DNA from 3 places in the Pseudoalteromonas sp. McH1-7 genome. Region 1 is predicted to be linked to each of the others. Evidence: predicted binding sites of a transcription regulator. Region 1 holds the regulator's gene; each other region holds the start of a gene.
What was found. The regulator LexA, encoded in region 1, represses DNA repair genes until DNA is damaged. The targets are predictions, from matches to a motif close to TACTGTATNNNNATACAGTA.
Positions count from the first base shown of each region.

Region 2: the regulator LexA is predicted to act here: its motif matches at 1,864-1,883, upstream of HUZ36_RS04750 (LexA family protein).
Region 3: the regulator LexA is predicted to act here: its motif matches at 1,947-1,966, upstream of HUZ36_RS11805 (DNA topoisomerase III).

Region 1 covers NZ_JABWPQ010000034.1:105-5,116, forward strand. Annotated here, with positions in the region: rRNA gene rrf (5S ribosomal RNA) at 49-162, shown strand; gene lexA (transcriptional repressor LexA) at 983-1,597, shown strand; gene coxB (cytochrome c oxidase subunit II) at 1,947-3,089, shown strand; gene ctaD (cytochrome c oxidase subunit I) at 3,089-4,663, shown strand; gene HUZ36_RS19685 (cytochrome c oxidase assembly protein) at 4,663-5,012, shown strand, end outside.
Region 2 covers NZ_JABWPQ010000004.1:248,084-253,095, reverse strand. Annotated here, with positions in the region: gene HUZ36_RS04760 (alanine/glycine:cation symporter family protein) at 1-1,402, shown strand, start outside; tRNA gene HUZ36_RS04755 (tRNA-Pro) at 1,566-1,642, shown strand; gene HUZ36_RS04750 (LexA family protein) at 1,894-2,307, shown strand; gene HUZ36_RS04745 (Y-family DNA polymerase) at 2,295-3,551, shown strand; gene HUZ36_RS04740 (hypothetical protein) at 3,788-3,991, shown strand; gene HUZ36_RS04735 (endonuclease) at 4,077-4,802, shown strand; gene HUZ36_RS04730 (hypothetical protein) at 4,841-5,012, shown strand, end outside.
Region 3 covers NZ_JABWPQ010000015.1:1,261-6,272, forward strand. Annotated here, with positions in the region: gene HUZ36_RS11805 (DNA topoisomerase III) at 15-1,937, opposite strand; gene HUZ36_RS11810 (methyl-accepting chemotaxis protein) at 2,039-4,153, opposite strand; gene HUZ36_RS11815 (Na+/H+ antiporter subunit G) at 4,608-4,934, opposite strand; gene HUZ36_RS11820 (K+/H+ antiporter subunit F) at 4,948-5,012, opposite strand, start outside.

The DNA of each region.
Region 1 (5,012 bases):
TTTCCAGATTTATATTAATGAAGGATACTTCATTAATGAACAGAATTTCCTGATGACCATAGCGTTTTGGAACCACCTGACCCCATGCCGAACTCAGAAGTGAAACAAAACAGCGTCGATGATAGTGTGGGCTTCCCATGTGAAAGTAGAACATCGTCAGGGCCTTATTAGAGAAACCCGTTGCAGCAATGCGACGGGTTTTTTGCATTTGTAGTAAAGTACTTCCATGTAGTATTTCCCCTTCGCGTATCCATGCGCTCACTTCCTCGAACTGGAAGCGTTACTTCGGTTTCTTGTCACCCAAACTCAGAAGTGAAACAAAACAGCCGAAGGCGAGCCCCGCGAAGGGTCGGCCCCGGTCAATGATAGTGTGGGCTTCCCATGTGAAAGTAGAACATCCTACTTCGTAGCGAGCCAGGGCCTTATTAGAGAAACCCGTTGCAGCAATGCGACGGGTTTTTTGCTATGTGGGATTTGAAAAGAAAATCTCACAAGATAATCAACACCTCGAAAAGCAATCAACACATTACAAAGCAATCAACACCTCGCGAGGTAAACTCGCTCCCACCACAACATCAACATAGTGCTGCACTGGTAGGAGGCGGTTTACCCGCCGAGCTGTTAGGTCTATCAAACAAAAAGAATAAAACATCCTACTTTGTAACATCATGAGGTAAACTCGCTCCCACCACAATATCAATAAAGTGCTGCACTGGTAGGAGGCGGTTTACCCGCCGAGGGTTTGAGAAAACTCCTTACTCAGTTTTGACGTTGCTCTACTTAAAACTTCTCTCTTCGACTTATCTATCAGCTTATAATTTACTTTCCTTAAGGAAAGTAAATTTAACTCTTTCTCTTTATTGGATTTTTTACATACCTTACTAAGGCTGTAAACTTAATTTATAAGAATAAACAAACATTGCGATTTTTTCTCAGCTGTATATACTTACAGTAAATATAATACTGTATGGAATACCAGTTGATGCGACCTTTAACTAAACGACAAGAGCAAGTCTTTGAACTGATTAAAGTATTCATTAAGGATACTGGCATGCCCCCGACTAGAGCTGAAATCGCTGATGCGTTAGGCTTTAAAAGTGCAAATGCAGCAGAGGAGCACCTTAAAGCACTTGCCAAGAAGGGGGTTATAGAAATGGTTCCTGGAGCTAGTCGAGGTATTAGGTTGGTTGAGGATGAACCAGAACAGTTAGGGTTGCCAATCATCGGCAGGGTAGCTGCTGGAGAACCCATTCTTGCAGAACAACACGTTGAAAGTCATTTCAATGTAGATGCTAGCTTCTTTAAGCCTCATGCGGACTATTTACTTAGGGTTAGTGGTATGAGCATGAAGAACATTGGGATCATGGATGGGGATTTGCTTGCTGTGCATAAGACTCAGGTAGCTGATAATGGTCAAGTAATAGTGGCGCGTGTAGAGGAAGACGTGACAGTTAAGCGCCTAGAGAAAAAAGGCAAAAAGATTTTACTTCATGCAGAAAATGAAGAGTTTCAAGCTATTGAGGTTGATCTTGAACATCAGAACTTTTCTATTGAAGGGCTTGCAGTGGGTGTCATCAGAAACGCCGACTGGATGTAACTTAAGTTGAGCGTAGCACTAATTAAATGGTGTTACGCTCTAGATAAACGCCTTTTTTATTGCTTATCTAAAGTATTGCTAATATTGCCCTCGGCTGGGGTCAAATATAGCTACTCTTAGGTTAGTTTACTACTTTGATAATTCTACATAATACTTTGCCTTCTTACATTTATTAGTTCATAGCTATAAAAACACTTCTAACTGGCATCTTTTCCTAAAATCTTGCGTTTTGTAAATTTCTTGACTATTTGGTTAAGAGTCGTGCAGTAAGTCTATGTACCAATAGACAATATGACAGTCATCCGATAATAACAAAAGGGGCTAAGCGCTGCCTTGAAGGAGACGTCAAATGAAAATTTGTCGATTAGTTGTAGCATTTGTCACCGTGCTAATCGTCATGCCATCACTTGCGAATAGTGATTACAATATGAGGCAGGGCGTAACAGACATTAGCCATCAAGTATATGAGCTCCACATGACTATTTTCCTTATATGTTGTGTGATAGGAGTTATAGTGTTTGGAGTGATGTTCTGGGCATTACTCAAGCACCGTAAATCAACAGGGGCTGTCGCAGCTCAATTTCACGAAAGTACTAAAGTTGAAATTCTTTGGACCACAATCCCCTTTCTGATACTGATAGGAATGGCTATCCCAGCTACGAAAACGCTTATTGCGATGGAAGATACAAGCAAAGCTGATCTAACTATTAAGGTAACAGGTTCACAGTGGAAGTGGCATTACGAGTATATGGGACATGATGTTGAATTTTACTCTTTACTATCTACATCAAGAGATGAAATCAATGATCTGCAAGATAAAAATGACAATTATCTTTTGGAAGTTGATAACCATTTAGTGATCCCAACTGATAGGAAAGTTCGCTTTTTAATGACGTCAGATGACGTTATTCACTCATGGTGGGTACCTGATTTTGCTGTTAAGAAAGACGCTAATCCGGGCTTTATCAATGAAGCATGGACCAAAGTTAATGAGGAAGGAATCTACAGAGGGCAATGCGCAGAGCTCTGTGGAAAAGATCACGGATTTATGCCTGTGGTGGTAGAAGCTGTAAGCCCTGAAAACTTTGAGGTGTGGCTCGATGATGCTAAAGCCGCCAAAGCAAAAGCTGCAGCAGAATCACAGGCGGTGGCAGAGCAAATTTTATCGAAAGAAGAGTTAATGGAGGTCGGCGAACAAACCTACATGGCATATTGTGCTGCTTGTCACCAGCCAACTGGGCTTGGCTTACCTGGCGTCTTCCCCGCTATGAAGGGGAGTGAAGTTGTTATAGGTGATCTTAAACCACACATTGACATCCTTCTGCTTGGTCGTCCTGGTACTGCTATGCAAGCATTTGCAAAGCAATTAACGATTAAACAAATTGCAGGAGTCATCACTTATAAAAGGAATAGCTGGGGTAATGACACAGGAGAGGTGATCCAGCCGAGTCAAATTCAGCAAGAAATTGATGCCTTAGAGGAGGCCAAGTAATGAGTGCTATAGTAGAAGAACATTCAAATCATGGAACTCCTAAAGGCCTAAAACGCTGGCTTTTTACAACCAATCATAAAGATATCGGCACGCTTTACCTATTATTCTCACTGACCATGTTTTTGATTGGTGGTGCAATGGCGATGGTGATACGGGCTGAACTATTTCAGCCAGGATTACAGTTAGTCGATCCGCATTTTTTTAACCAAATGACGACCGTTCACGGCTTGATCATGGTATTTGGTGCAGTGATGCCGGCATTTACGGGGCTTGCCAATTGGATGATCCCGATGATGATCGGAGCTCCAGACATGGCGCTTCCAAGAATGAATAACTGGAGCTTCTGGATCTTACCTTTTGCGTTTGCCATTTTGCTCATGTCTTTGTTTCTAGAAGGAGGGGGGCCTGCTTTTGGATGGACTTTTTACGCACCACTATCTACAACCTACAGTAATGATAATACGGCGTTTTTTGTATTTTCAGTTCATATAATGGGGATAAGCTCAATAATGGGCGCTATTAATGTCATCGTTACTATAGTGAACCTTCGAGCGCCAGGTATGACATGGATGAAGCTACCACTATTTGTATGGACTTGGCTTATAACTGCATTTTTACTAATTGCAGTTATGCCTGTTTTGGCTGGTGCTGTCACCATGGTGTTAACTGATAAGTTCTTCGGTACGAGCTTTTTTGATGCCGCAGGTGGTGGTGATCCTGTTATGTTTCAACACATATTCTGGTTCTTTGGTCACCCTGAAGTATATATTATGATACTACCCGCCTTTGGGATTATCTCCACGATAGTGCCTACCTTTTCTAGAAAGAAACTATTTGGCTATGCTTCAATGGTATACGCCACAGCCTCGATTGCTTTACTTTCTTTTGTTGTGTGGGCTCATCATATGTTCACGACAGGAATGCCGCTAGCAGGTGAGCTTTTCTTTATGTATGCGACAATGTTGATTTCTGTACCTACAGGGGTAAAAGTATTTAATTGGGTCGCGACTATGTGGCGAGGGGCAATCAGCTTTGAAGTACCCATGCTCTTTTCTATCGCTTTTATTGTGCTATTCACGATAGGTGGCTTTTCCGGACTTATGTTAGCGATTACGCCTGCTGATTTTCAATATCACGATACCTACTTTGTCGTTGCACACTTCCATTATGTGCTAGTAACAGGTGCCGTGTTCTCTATTATGGCTGCTGCTTATTATTGGCTGCCGAAATGGACTGGCAACATGTTTGATATCAAACTAGCAAAACTGCACTTTTGGCTATCTCTTGTGAGTGTCAATGTATTGTTTTTTCCCATGCACTTTGTTGGCTTGGCAGGAATGCCTCGACGAATACCTGATTATGCACTTCAGTTCGCTGATTTTAATGCCATTATCAGCATTGGTGGCTTTGCTTTTGGTTTATCACAACTATTATTCGTGGCTGTTGTGTATAAGTGTGCCAAAGGAGGTGAGCAGGTGCCCGGTAAAGTGTGGGATGGAGCTGAAGGCCTTGAGTGGGAAGTACCATCACCTGCGCCATATCATACATTTTCTACTCCACCGGAGGTCAAGTAATGCAACATGGACGCCTCCTTAGAAAGCTTCTACTGCTGACTCTGGGCATGTTTGCTTTTGCTTTTGCATTAGTCCCACTTTACGACGTATTTTGTGATGTAACAGGACTCAATGGAAAACCTTCGATGAAAGTGGCAGAGCAAAGCGAGGCTATTATTGATAGCCGTCAAGTTGAGGTAAGTTTCACAACACATAGCCAGGGTCATGCACCATTTAAGGTTGATGCAGCTCAACACTTTGTCAGTGTGCAACCCGGAAAATTAACAGACGTGAAGTTTATTGCAAAGAATATCAGTGACAGTGATCGGATTTTACAAGCAATTCCCTCTGTATCTCCGGGGAAAGCTGC
Region 2 (5,012 bases), on a different contig from region 1:
CTCGATAAGTGGTCTATTGTGGGGCCATCTACTTATCTATCTATTAATAGCTGCTGGTGTGTTTTTCACTGTTAGACTCGGTTTTATTCAATTCACCCAATTCCCGTATATGGTGAAGGTAATGATGCAAAGCCGTGAGGGCGCTGAAGATGGTATCTCTTCTTTCCAGGCATTTTGTACATCATTAGCCGCTCGCGTCGGTACCGGTAATATGGCAGGTGTTGGTGTCGCGCTCTATCTAGGTGGTCCGGGTGCTATATTATGGATGTGGCTTATCGCCTTAATTGGTATGGCGACCAGTTTTGCTGAAAGTTGCTTAGCGCAGTTATATAAGACAAAAGATGATGACGGAAATTTCCGTGGTGGACCTGCTTATTATATGGAGTTGGGTTTAAAACGTAAGTGGATGGGTGTGTTGTTCTCCCTTTGTCTTATTCTCGCATTTGGTTTTGTCTTTAATGCAGTGCAAGCAAACTCCATTGCTGCAGCATTTGAAGTTGCCTTCGATGTGCCCAAGCATATTATGGGTATTGCGTTAGCGGCAGCGGCAGGGGTTATCATCTTTGGTGGTTTAAAGACTATTGCACGCTTTGCCGAGCTCGTCGTTCCTTTTATGGCCGTTGCTTATCTTATGCTGGCGCTGTACGTCTGTGCTGTAAACTTTGCGCAGCTGCCTGATATATTCATGTTAATAGTAAAAAGTGCAATGGGTATCGAACAAGCTGGCGCTGGTGCTATTGGCTACGCGGTAATGCAAGCTATGCTTCAAGGAATTAAACGCGGCCTATTCTCAAATGAAGCCGGTATGGGTAGCGCTGCAAACGCAGCAGCAAGTGCAACACCAAATCCGAACCATCCTGCATCGCAAGGTTATGTGCAAATGCTAGGTGTATTTGTAGACACTATAGTGATCTGTACCGCGACAGCTTCGCTTATCCTTTTATCTGGTCAGCTTGAGCCAAACTCTGGCCTGACCGGCATTGAGTTAACGCAATCTGCGTTGGTTCACCATGTAGGTGAATGGGGTGCAACTTTCGTTGCAGTCGCTATTTTATTTTTTGCTTTTACTTCTATTGTTGCCAACTACAGTTACGCAGAAACCAATCTGCTGTTTTTAGATCATCATTCAAAGAAAGGAATGATGGTGTTTAGAGCTTGTGTATTAGGTATGGTCATGTTTGGTGCAGTAAGTGAACTCGGATTAGTTTGGACCCTCGCCGACATTTCAATGGGGTTAATGGCTGTAGTTAACGTGGTTGCACTCTTTATGCTTCGCAAGGTTGTGCTGTGGCTTGCTGCCGATTATAAAAAGCAGCTTAAAGCTGGAGTAACCCCCGAGTTTGATCCGAGTACCAACCCTGAAGTAGAAAAAACACTACCAAAAGGTATTTGGACTAAGTAAACCAATACAGCGCACTAATGCTTATATTTAGTGCGCTTTCTTCTTATACGACCCAACGTTAATGAAAACGAATACAAAAATACGCACTTAAGTTCATTTAATGTCCAAACAAACCAACCACTTATTGCCTTTCAAAAAAAAATCCGTATAGTAGTCACCAAGTCGGCATATAGCGCAGCTTGGTAGCGCACTGTCATGGGGTGTCAGGGGTCGCAGGTTCAAATCCTGCTATGCCGACCAGCTTTTCCTTACCCTAATCAATAAGTTACAACACTTTTTCAACTCTTAATTTTTGTACCCCGTACCACCAACGTACCAGCAACGTACCATTATACAGTAGTTTAATTCCTCATCGTTCTGAGTTGTATCTATCCTTTTCACTCCATTTTATTGTTCTCAAATTTCTCATTTTGCAATATCTGCTATCAAAAAATCTTGTCTCAACTCTCATTTAAAATATATACTGTTTATATATACAGTATAGGTGATTTATGAAAGTAATACCCATAAAGGCACAAGCGGGCATAACAGGATTTGAGTCTCCCGCAGCCGAGTACAGAGAACTAGGACTGTCTTTAGATCAATTGCTGGTTCAGCACCCCAATGCAACATTTATTGGTTTAGCCTCAGGTGATTCAATGCAGGGAGTGGGTATTTTTGATGGTGATTTGCTTGTTGTTGATAGAGCTGTATCTCCACAACAAAATGATGTGATCGTAGCAAACTACAACAATGAGTTTGTGTGCAAGTTGCTCGATATTGAACATAGAATCTTACGGTCCGCCTCTCCTATGTATACTTCAGTTAGAATTAGTGACTGCGACCAGTTTCAGTTAGAGGGGGTTGTCATCGGCTCTGTAAGAATGCACAGAAACAATGTTGAGCTTTTCAAATGTATGCGTTAGTAGATGCAACTTCTTTCTATGCCTCTGCAGAAAAAGTCTTTGACCCATCTATACGCAAAAAGCCCGTTATTGTACTGTCAAATAACGATGGCTGCATCGTCGCAGTATCACCTGAAGCCAAAGCGCTTGGGGTTCCTAAATTTCAGCCTTACTTCAAACTGAAGGACGCACTTGAACAACACGGCGTGGTCGTTCGCTCATCTAATTATGAACTATACGCAGATCTATCTGACAAAATGATGAGCGTCATAAATCAATTTAGTGATCGCCACTACATATATTCAATCGATGAATCATTTCTAAAGTTTGACGGCTATGGAGATATTGTTGACTCATGGTATGAATATGGCCATTCAATAAGACGAGCGGTATGGCGTAAGACTAAACTTCCCGTAGGTGTTGGGTTTGGCCCTACACCTACTCTCGCTAAAGCAGCGAATCATGCAGCTAAAAAATTCCCTGATGCTACTGGTGTTGCGGTAATTGACAATGAGCAATCGCGTAGAGCAATACTGGCACAAATGGGTGTGGGTGACGTTTGGGGTGTGGGCCGATGCTTGACTAAAAAGCTTAATCTGTTGGGGATTGAATCAGCATTAGACTTAGCAAAGCAAAGCCCTAAACATATGCGCCGACAATTTAGTGTTGTACTCGAACGCACCGTATCAGAACTGAACGGCATTGAGTGCTTATCGTGGGATGAAGTAAAGCAACGCAAAAAAGAGATATTTAGTACCCGGAGCTTTGGCGAGCGCGTGACAACGCCTGAAGCGCTCAAAGCTTCTTTAATAACACACTGTTCGATAGTGACCAAAAAACTCCGCCAGCAACAATCATTGGCTAAACGCATTATCGTTTTTGCTCATAGCTCCCCGTTTGAAGATCACTATTTTAAGAAATCCTTCATACAAGGCTTCCCGGTTTCCTCAAATGATGTAACCGTCTTTGCTAACGCTGTAGAAAGTGTATTTAGCCAAATTTATCAACCTGGTGTGAGATATTATAAATCTGGCGTAGGGGCAATTGAGCTGGAAGATGATGTATTTCAGCAGACAGATATGTTTAACCAGTCACAAGATAAGCCCGAGCTGATGAAGTGCATGGATGAGGTAAATAATCGATATGGCTCAACCGCCATGCGCATTGGTTCGGAGCTGCAAACAAGCACTTGGCATATGCGTCGTGAATTTTTATCCCCTCGCTATACAACTCGGTGGCCTGATATACCGGTTATAAAGTGCTAAAATGAGTTGCTTTAAAAGACGCCAACTGCTAGTTTAAATTTGCGACTTAAGTCACCCAACTAAGTTGTGGTCGCAACATAACAATCAGTTATTGGCTTATATTCAATATTAACGAGACATTAGTCATCGTGCATTTCAAAAAGACAGGCGCTTAGTTTTATAGGCTGCCTTCAAGCACCTAAGTGTGCATTCAACTGAACAATCTACATAACATTTAAAATTTTCAGGAGATAACTATGTCTTTTAAATCTTGGTGCATGGTCATTGGCTTTGTGTTATTGACTGTGGCTTTATTAATTACATATGACTTATTTTACAACGCCATTGGCCTAAACCCATTTGATGGGTTCGAAACGGACTTGCAAACTGTTTGTACTAAGGTTTGCTCCATGATTGCTTGCTTTGTAATTGGGGGACTTTGCCTAGATCAGAGTCGCTAAATTATGGGAGTTTCGCTCCCCTTTTCCGTATAAGAGTGTTACATTTTCTTGGTCTGGCAAGCAATATATTCGATAAGGAAAACCTGTGAAAAAATTTAGCCTCGTACTACTCACGATATTATGTATTGAGACACATGCGGCAAGTGGTGATGGCGCTTGGCCGGGACAAAGTTTTAGTCAAGCAAAAATAATGCTCAAAAATCTCTATAAAGGCTCCCCCACGACCTTTTATTGTGGCTGCAACATTGAATGGCAAAGCAATAAAAAATTGAAACCAAACACCTCCAATTGCGGTTATAAGCCACGAAATGAACTCACCAAAAAAGGCAAAGTCAATAAACGGGCACAACGTATAGAATGGGAACACGTTGTCCCAGCTTGGGAATTTGGGCATCAACTACAATGTTGGCAAGATGGTGGCCGAAAAGCATGTAAGAAAAACCCAAAATTTAAGGCTATGGAAGGTGATTTACATAACCTCGTGCCTGCAATCGGCGAGGTCAATGGAGATCGTTCAAATTATAAGTTCAGTATGATTGAAGGTGAGCAACGTGTTTATGGTCAATGTGATGCTGAAGTTAACTTTAAAGCAAAGGTTTTTGAGCCAGCGCCTGAAATTCGTGGTGATATAGCACGTACCTACTTCTACTTTGAAAAGCAGTACGGACTCAAAATAAGTAAACAACAGAAAAAGCTATTTATTGCTTGGGATAAGCAAGATCCAGTAACACAAACTGAGTGCGTAACTCATGAAAGAAAAGCTAAAAACCAAGGCTGGGATAATCCATTTGTAGCAGCTAACTGTAGTTAGTGAGCAGTTTTATCAAGGATAATGAAAGGCTTAAACCTATGACACAATTAGAGAGTTATACTTTAATCACTGCATTTGCAGCAAGTGTTGCAGCTATTGCTAGCGCAATTGCAGCAATCTACCAGTGCTATGCCAATAAAAAGCATCAGAATGCCTCTGTGATTCCCTATATCTGTGACCATTATGATCAAACGAGCTATCATAAAGGTA
Region 3 (5,012 bases), on a different contig from region 1:
ACGAGCATAAACAATTATGTAGAGCTTGGCTTTCTCTTTCGAGTAAATTTCCTCTTTTTTCCTCCGCGCTTTTTCAATGCCATTGTCGGTACTTCTTTTAGCGCAGTTATATTTATAGACTGAGCACTATTAATAAAAACACTCAGCTCGTCACGAAGTGGCTGCATAAATTGGTTATAGGAGGTTTCTTTGTTGGCAATCTTTCCAAGCAATGATTCCCAAAGCGCAGTCCTATCTGGTAATGAGAGCGACTCTGGTAAAGTTTGAATAAATGCTTTGCCAAGCGCCGTAGAGTATATCGTTTTACCGTCTCGTCGCAGAAACTGCCTTTTAAATAATAACTCAATGATCCCAGCTCGAGTTGCTTCTGTTCCAAGTCCATCCGTATCTTTCAATACCTTTTTAATTGATTGATCAGATACAAACCGTGCAATGCCTGTCATTGCACCAAGTAGACTTGCTTCAGTGTAATGTTTTGGCGGCTGAGTTTGCTTTTCTTTCACCTCTCCTTTGTCACATAGTAGCGGCTCCCCTATTTGCAACTCTGGTAAAAGACTTTCCTTCTCTGTTTCTGGTTTTCTATATAGAACTTTAAAACCTTTATCTATTACTTGCTTGGCTTGTGCTTTGAATTGGCCTCCACCGATCTCTAATTCAACCTGAGTTTCATTGTAGCGATATGGGTGAAAGAATTGCGCTAAGTATTGTATCGAGATAAGTTGATAAACTTGCAGTTCTTGATAACCAAGCTGCGCACTGCGAAGCTTTTTAGTAGTTGGAATGATCGCGTGATGCGCTTCGACTTTTTTATCATTCCAGCACGCTCCTTTTTGGCTCATGTCTGCTAACTTAACGTATTTGCTTTCCAACCCCTGATTATGTTCTGCCGCGCAAACCACTTGCTCTCTTTCAGCAAAGTGCTCTTTTGGTAGATAACGGTTATCTGATCTGGGGTATGTGATCAGTTTATGTTTCTCATAGAGTGTTTGACAAATATCTAGCACTTGCTGAGCAGATAAACCATAGCGTTTATTTGCATCAATCTGTAAAGAAGAAAGGTTGTAGGGTAATGGTGGATTTATCTTTTTGGGTTTTGTTTCAACTTGCTTTACCGTTGCTTGCTTTTTATTGATCCGAGCAGCGACATTTTCGGCCAAAGCTTTTACCAAGACACGTCCATCTTCATCCATATAAGGCTTACATGCTTCACTTGGCACCCACTTAGCTTCAAAAATTCCCCAATCCGGTTTATTGATGTGTGCAATCACTTCATAAAAGGGTTTAGATACAAAGCTCTCAATTTCGAGATCCCTTCTAACAACCAAGCCGAGTACCGGAGTTTGCACTCTGCCAACCGACAAAACAGTATTCACACCCGCTTTTTGCCCAGCCAACGTAAATGCTCTGGTTAGATTCATACCAAAGAGCCAATCGGCTCGAGCTCTTGCAAGCGCAGACACACTTAAAGGGATAAATTCTTGGTTGGAACGTGTTGAGGCCAGTGCCTTTTTCACGGCTTGTGGATTCAAGTCACTGATCAACAAGCGTTGAATCGTTGCTCTTTTTTGCTCTGGCAGCGATACGTATTGAAATACTTCGTCTACAAGCAACTGCCCTTCTCTATCGGGATCTCCTGCATGATATATTTCGTCAGCTTTTGTGAGTAATCGTTTTAATGTAGTAAGCTGCTTTTTTGTTTTAGCTTTTGCTTTAAACTGCCATTGCGCTGGCATGATTGGTAGATCATGAAACTGCCACTTTTTATACTTAGCGTCATAATCTTCAGGCTCAGCTTGCTCAAGTAAGTGGCCAATACACCAAGAAACCACGTCACCGTTGGCAAGCTCTATGTATCCATCTTGTTTTTTGTGAGGTTTTGGCAAAACATCTGCAATTGCTCTGCCTAAGGAAGGTTTTTCAGCGATATATAGTTTCATGATTATATTAACTGTATATAGATACAGTTAATATAATCAATTTTTTCGAGAAAGGCCATAACTATCAAGTGACTGCTACAACCTTCCACGATTAGCTTTACTTAAGTTCTCAACAAGTTCAACTGCTTATGCTTTTGCTCAACTATTTGTGTCATAGAACTTGCAGCTAGCTCTACTTCATCCGCAAATTGAGATAGCTCTGCCGCCGCATCTGAGATCCCTGTGGTATTTGTGTTAATTTCCTCCGTAACCATACTTTGCTCCTCTGCTGCTGTCGCTATCTGAGTTACTTCGTTAGAAATGCTGGTAAGCTCTCCTACTAGTGTGCTCATTAACCGCGCTGACTCTTGGCAGTAACTCACTGCGTCTTCGCCTAATTTTACAGAGCTTTCAATTATTCGACCGGAATTTGCAACTTCGCTTTGCAAGTTATCTATAAGCTTACTTATATCATCTGTTGACGCTTGAGTTTTCGATGCCAAAGCTCTAACTTCATCAGCAACAACCGCAAAGCCACGCCCCTGCTCTCCTGCTCTCGCGGCTTCAATTGCCGCATTCAAAGCAAGCAAGTTAGTTTGTTCAGCGATTGCTCTGATCACTTCGAGTATTTTTGAAATATCATCGCTACGTTCCGATACTTTAACCACAGCTTGTTTTGCATCAATAACTTGATCCGCCATTGATTGTACGGTTTCAGTCGTTTTAATAATGCTTTGCTCGCTTTGTTGAACTTGGTCTGCCGCTTGGTTAGTACTGGCTGCCGCCTTCTCGGACGCCCTTGCGACCTCTGAGGCTGTCGCACTTAATTCGTTAATCGCGGTTACAACGCTGTCGATTTCTAAATGCTGATTCGCGACTTTATTTTTGATATTAATAGCAGCTTCTGTAGTGCGATGAGACTGTTCATAAGAAGACTCCGCAAGCCCTTTAAGATCATCAATCATATTTCTGAGCTTTTCGGTAAAGCGATTAAAGCCTTGAGCTAATGCGATAAGCTCTGCATGATGGCTCACTTCTAATTCGTGCGTTAGATCTCCCTCGCTAGATGCTAAGTTCTCTACCCGTTTTTGAATATGAGTCAAAGGACCAATAATCGTGTTAACCAATACAAATGCAATCGCGATCCCTATTGCTGCGATCACCACTCCAATTGTCAGCATCCAGCGTCCTACAGAGTTAGCTGACTCCTCTAATTGACTTTGCAAAGTAGTAGCAGACTCGAGTGCTATCGCTTTTGGTAATTCAATGACCAAAGACCAGGTTGTATTAGGTAACTTGATATTGATTGGCACGGATACAACCAAGTCATTCTCTAAATCTTCAATACCAGATCCTTTGTGTAGCGACTGTAAAACGTCAGCGCGCTCGGTAGTTGTTGACTCGGCCAGTGGACGTGCAAGCTTGTCATAATGACTGGATCCGACCACAAGACCTAAATCACTCAGCAAGGTTACTTTAGCTGCTCCCGAATAAAGCGACTCAGATAGCTCGTCAACCAGCGTCTGGAAAATAGGCAAATTAACATCCACGCCGACCAAGCCTTTAAATTGACGATTAACAACAACAGGGACTGTAAGCGAGGTCATTAGCATCTCATTGCCCGCTGATATTTCATATAAATATGGCTCCATGATACATGGCGCCACTTTATCTTTTGCACAGAGATACCACTCAGCTTCACGCAAACCAAATTCGTTGATGTTATCAAGGTACTTTGCTTCAGCTGACTCAACTTTTTGTTGCACAGGTCCTGTAGATTCTTGTGTAAAATAAAGCTCCAATGTTCCGGATTTAACGACTGAATGTGAAGCGCCTTCCGTAAAGCGAGTATCATCACCGTCATAACCGTTCGGCTCAAATTGTGCGTACATGGAAGAGACGAACCTATTTTGCTCTAGTGCACCAAATACCACTTCTTGAACTTGCTCTCGACTCAGTGGGTTTTCCTTGGAAGTATGGGACAATATCCCAGCCAAAGTATAGGGTACTCTATAGGCTTCATTAACAAACCCTGATACCCTTTGACCATATTGGTTGGCTTTTGCTACCAACCCTTGAGAAATTTCATCGTATATTGCTTGTTGAACTCCTTTGCTCTGCTTTGCATTTTCCTCCGCTAGATGAAACCACATCGTTGCCACTAATATAACAACTAAACTCGTTACTAATACTGTTACAAAAAATAAGAGTTTGTTTTTAATTGAAGCTTGTTTCATAACATTCCCAATTTTCAGCGTTTACATGCAAACAAATTGCACCATACATTCTTCTTAACTTGATAAAAATAGTTAACCTGAGCGCCGCACAATCAAAGCTTTCTAGTCGCCAGTTTTGTAAAAGCAATGAATTGAACATTTTTACCTGAACCACAAGTTACCCATATGTATTCTTATCGGCAAGTATGAAGTCTTGTTTAACTGTAGCAAAAAATTAATAACGCACCGAGAATTATGCAGCTAAAAATACTACTTATTTGAAAGTAACGTATTGACTAGTAAATAGAAGATACATTTGAAACTGCTAAAGTTTAGCGCAACGCCAAAGGAGAGAAGATAATTTATTTTAGTATGCTCGCCATGGCATTTAGACCAAGAGGCTCCTTTTCAAGCAGTCTCTTGGAGTAAATGCCATTGATAGAAGCTGGTGGATGCTAAAAGTAGTGCCTAAGCACTACTTTTTTATTTTATCCTTACCCGTTGTTTTTTCATTACTAGGTAATCTGTGATGAATGGCCGACTTTATCAACATATAGCCTGAAATAGGGGCAGTAAGTAGCAAGAATATAGAAATTAGAATTTCTTTCACACTAATACCATCCGATGTTGTACTAAAATATACCATTGCAGAGGTTAGTAAGCATGCCATCCCTAACGTTGTTGCTTTTGTCGGGCCATGAAGGCGCATAAAAAAGTCAGGCATCTTCACCAGTCCAATTGAACCGACCAGTACAAAGGAACCTCCAAGTAACAATAATATAGAAATAATCCACTCTGACATTCTGTTGCCGCTCCTATTCAATAATGTCGCCACGTAACAAGTATTTACATACAGCTACTGTGCTCACAAAACCCAACA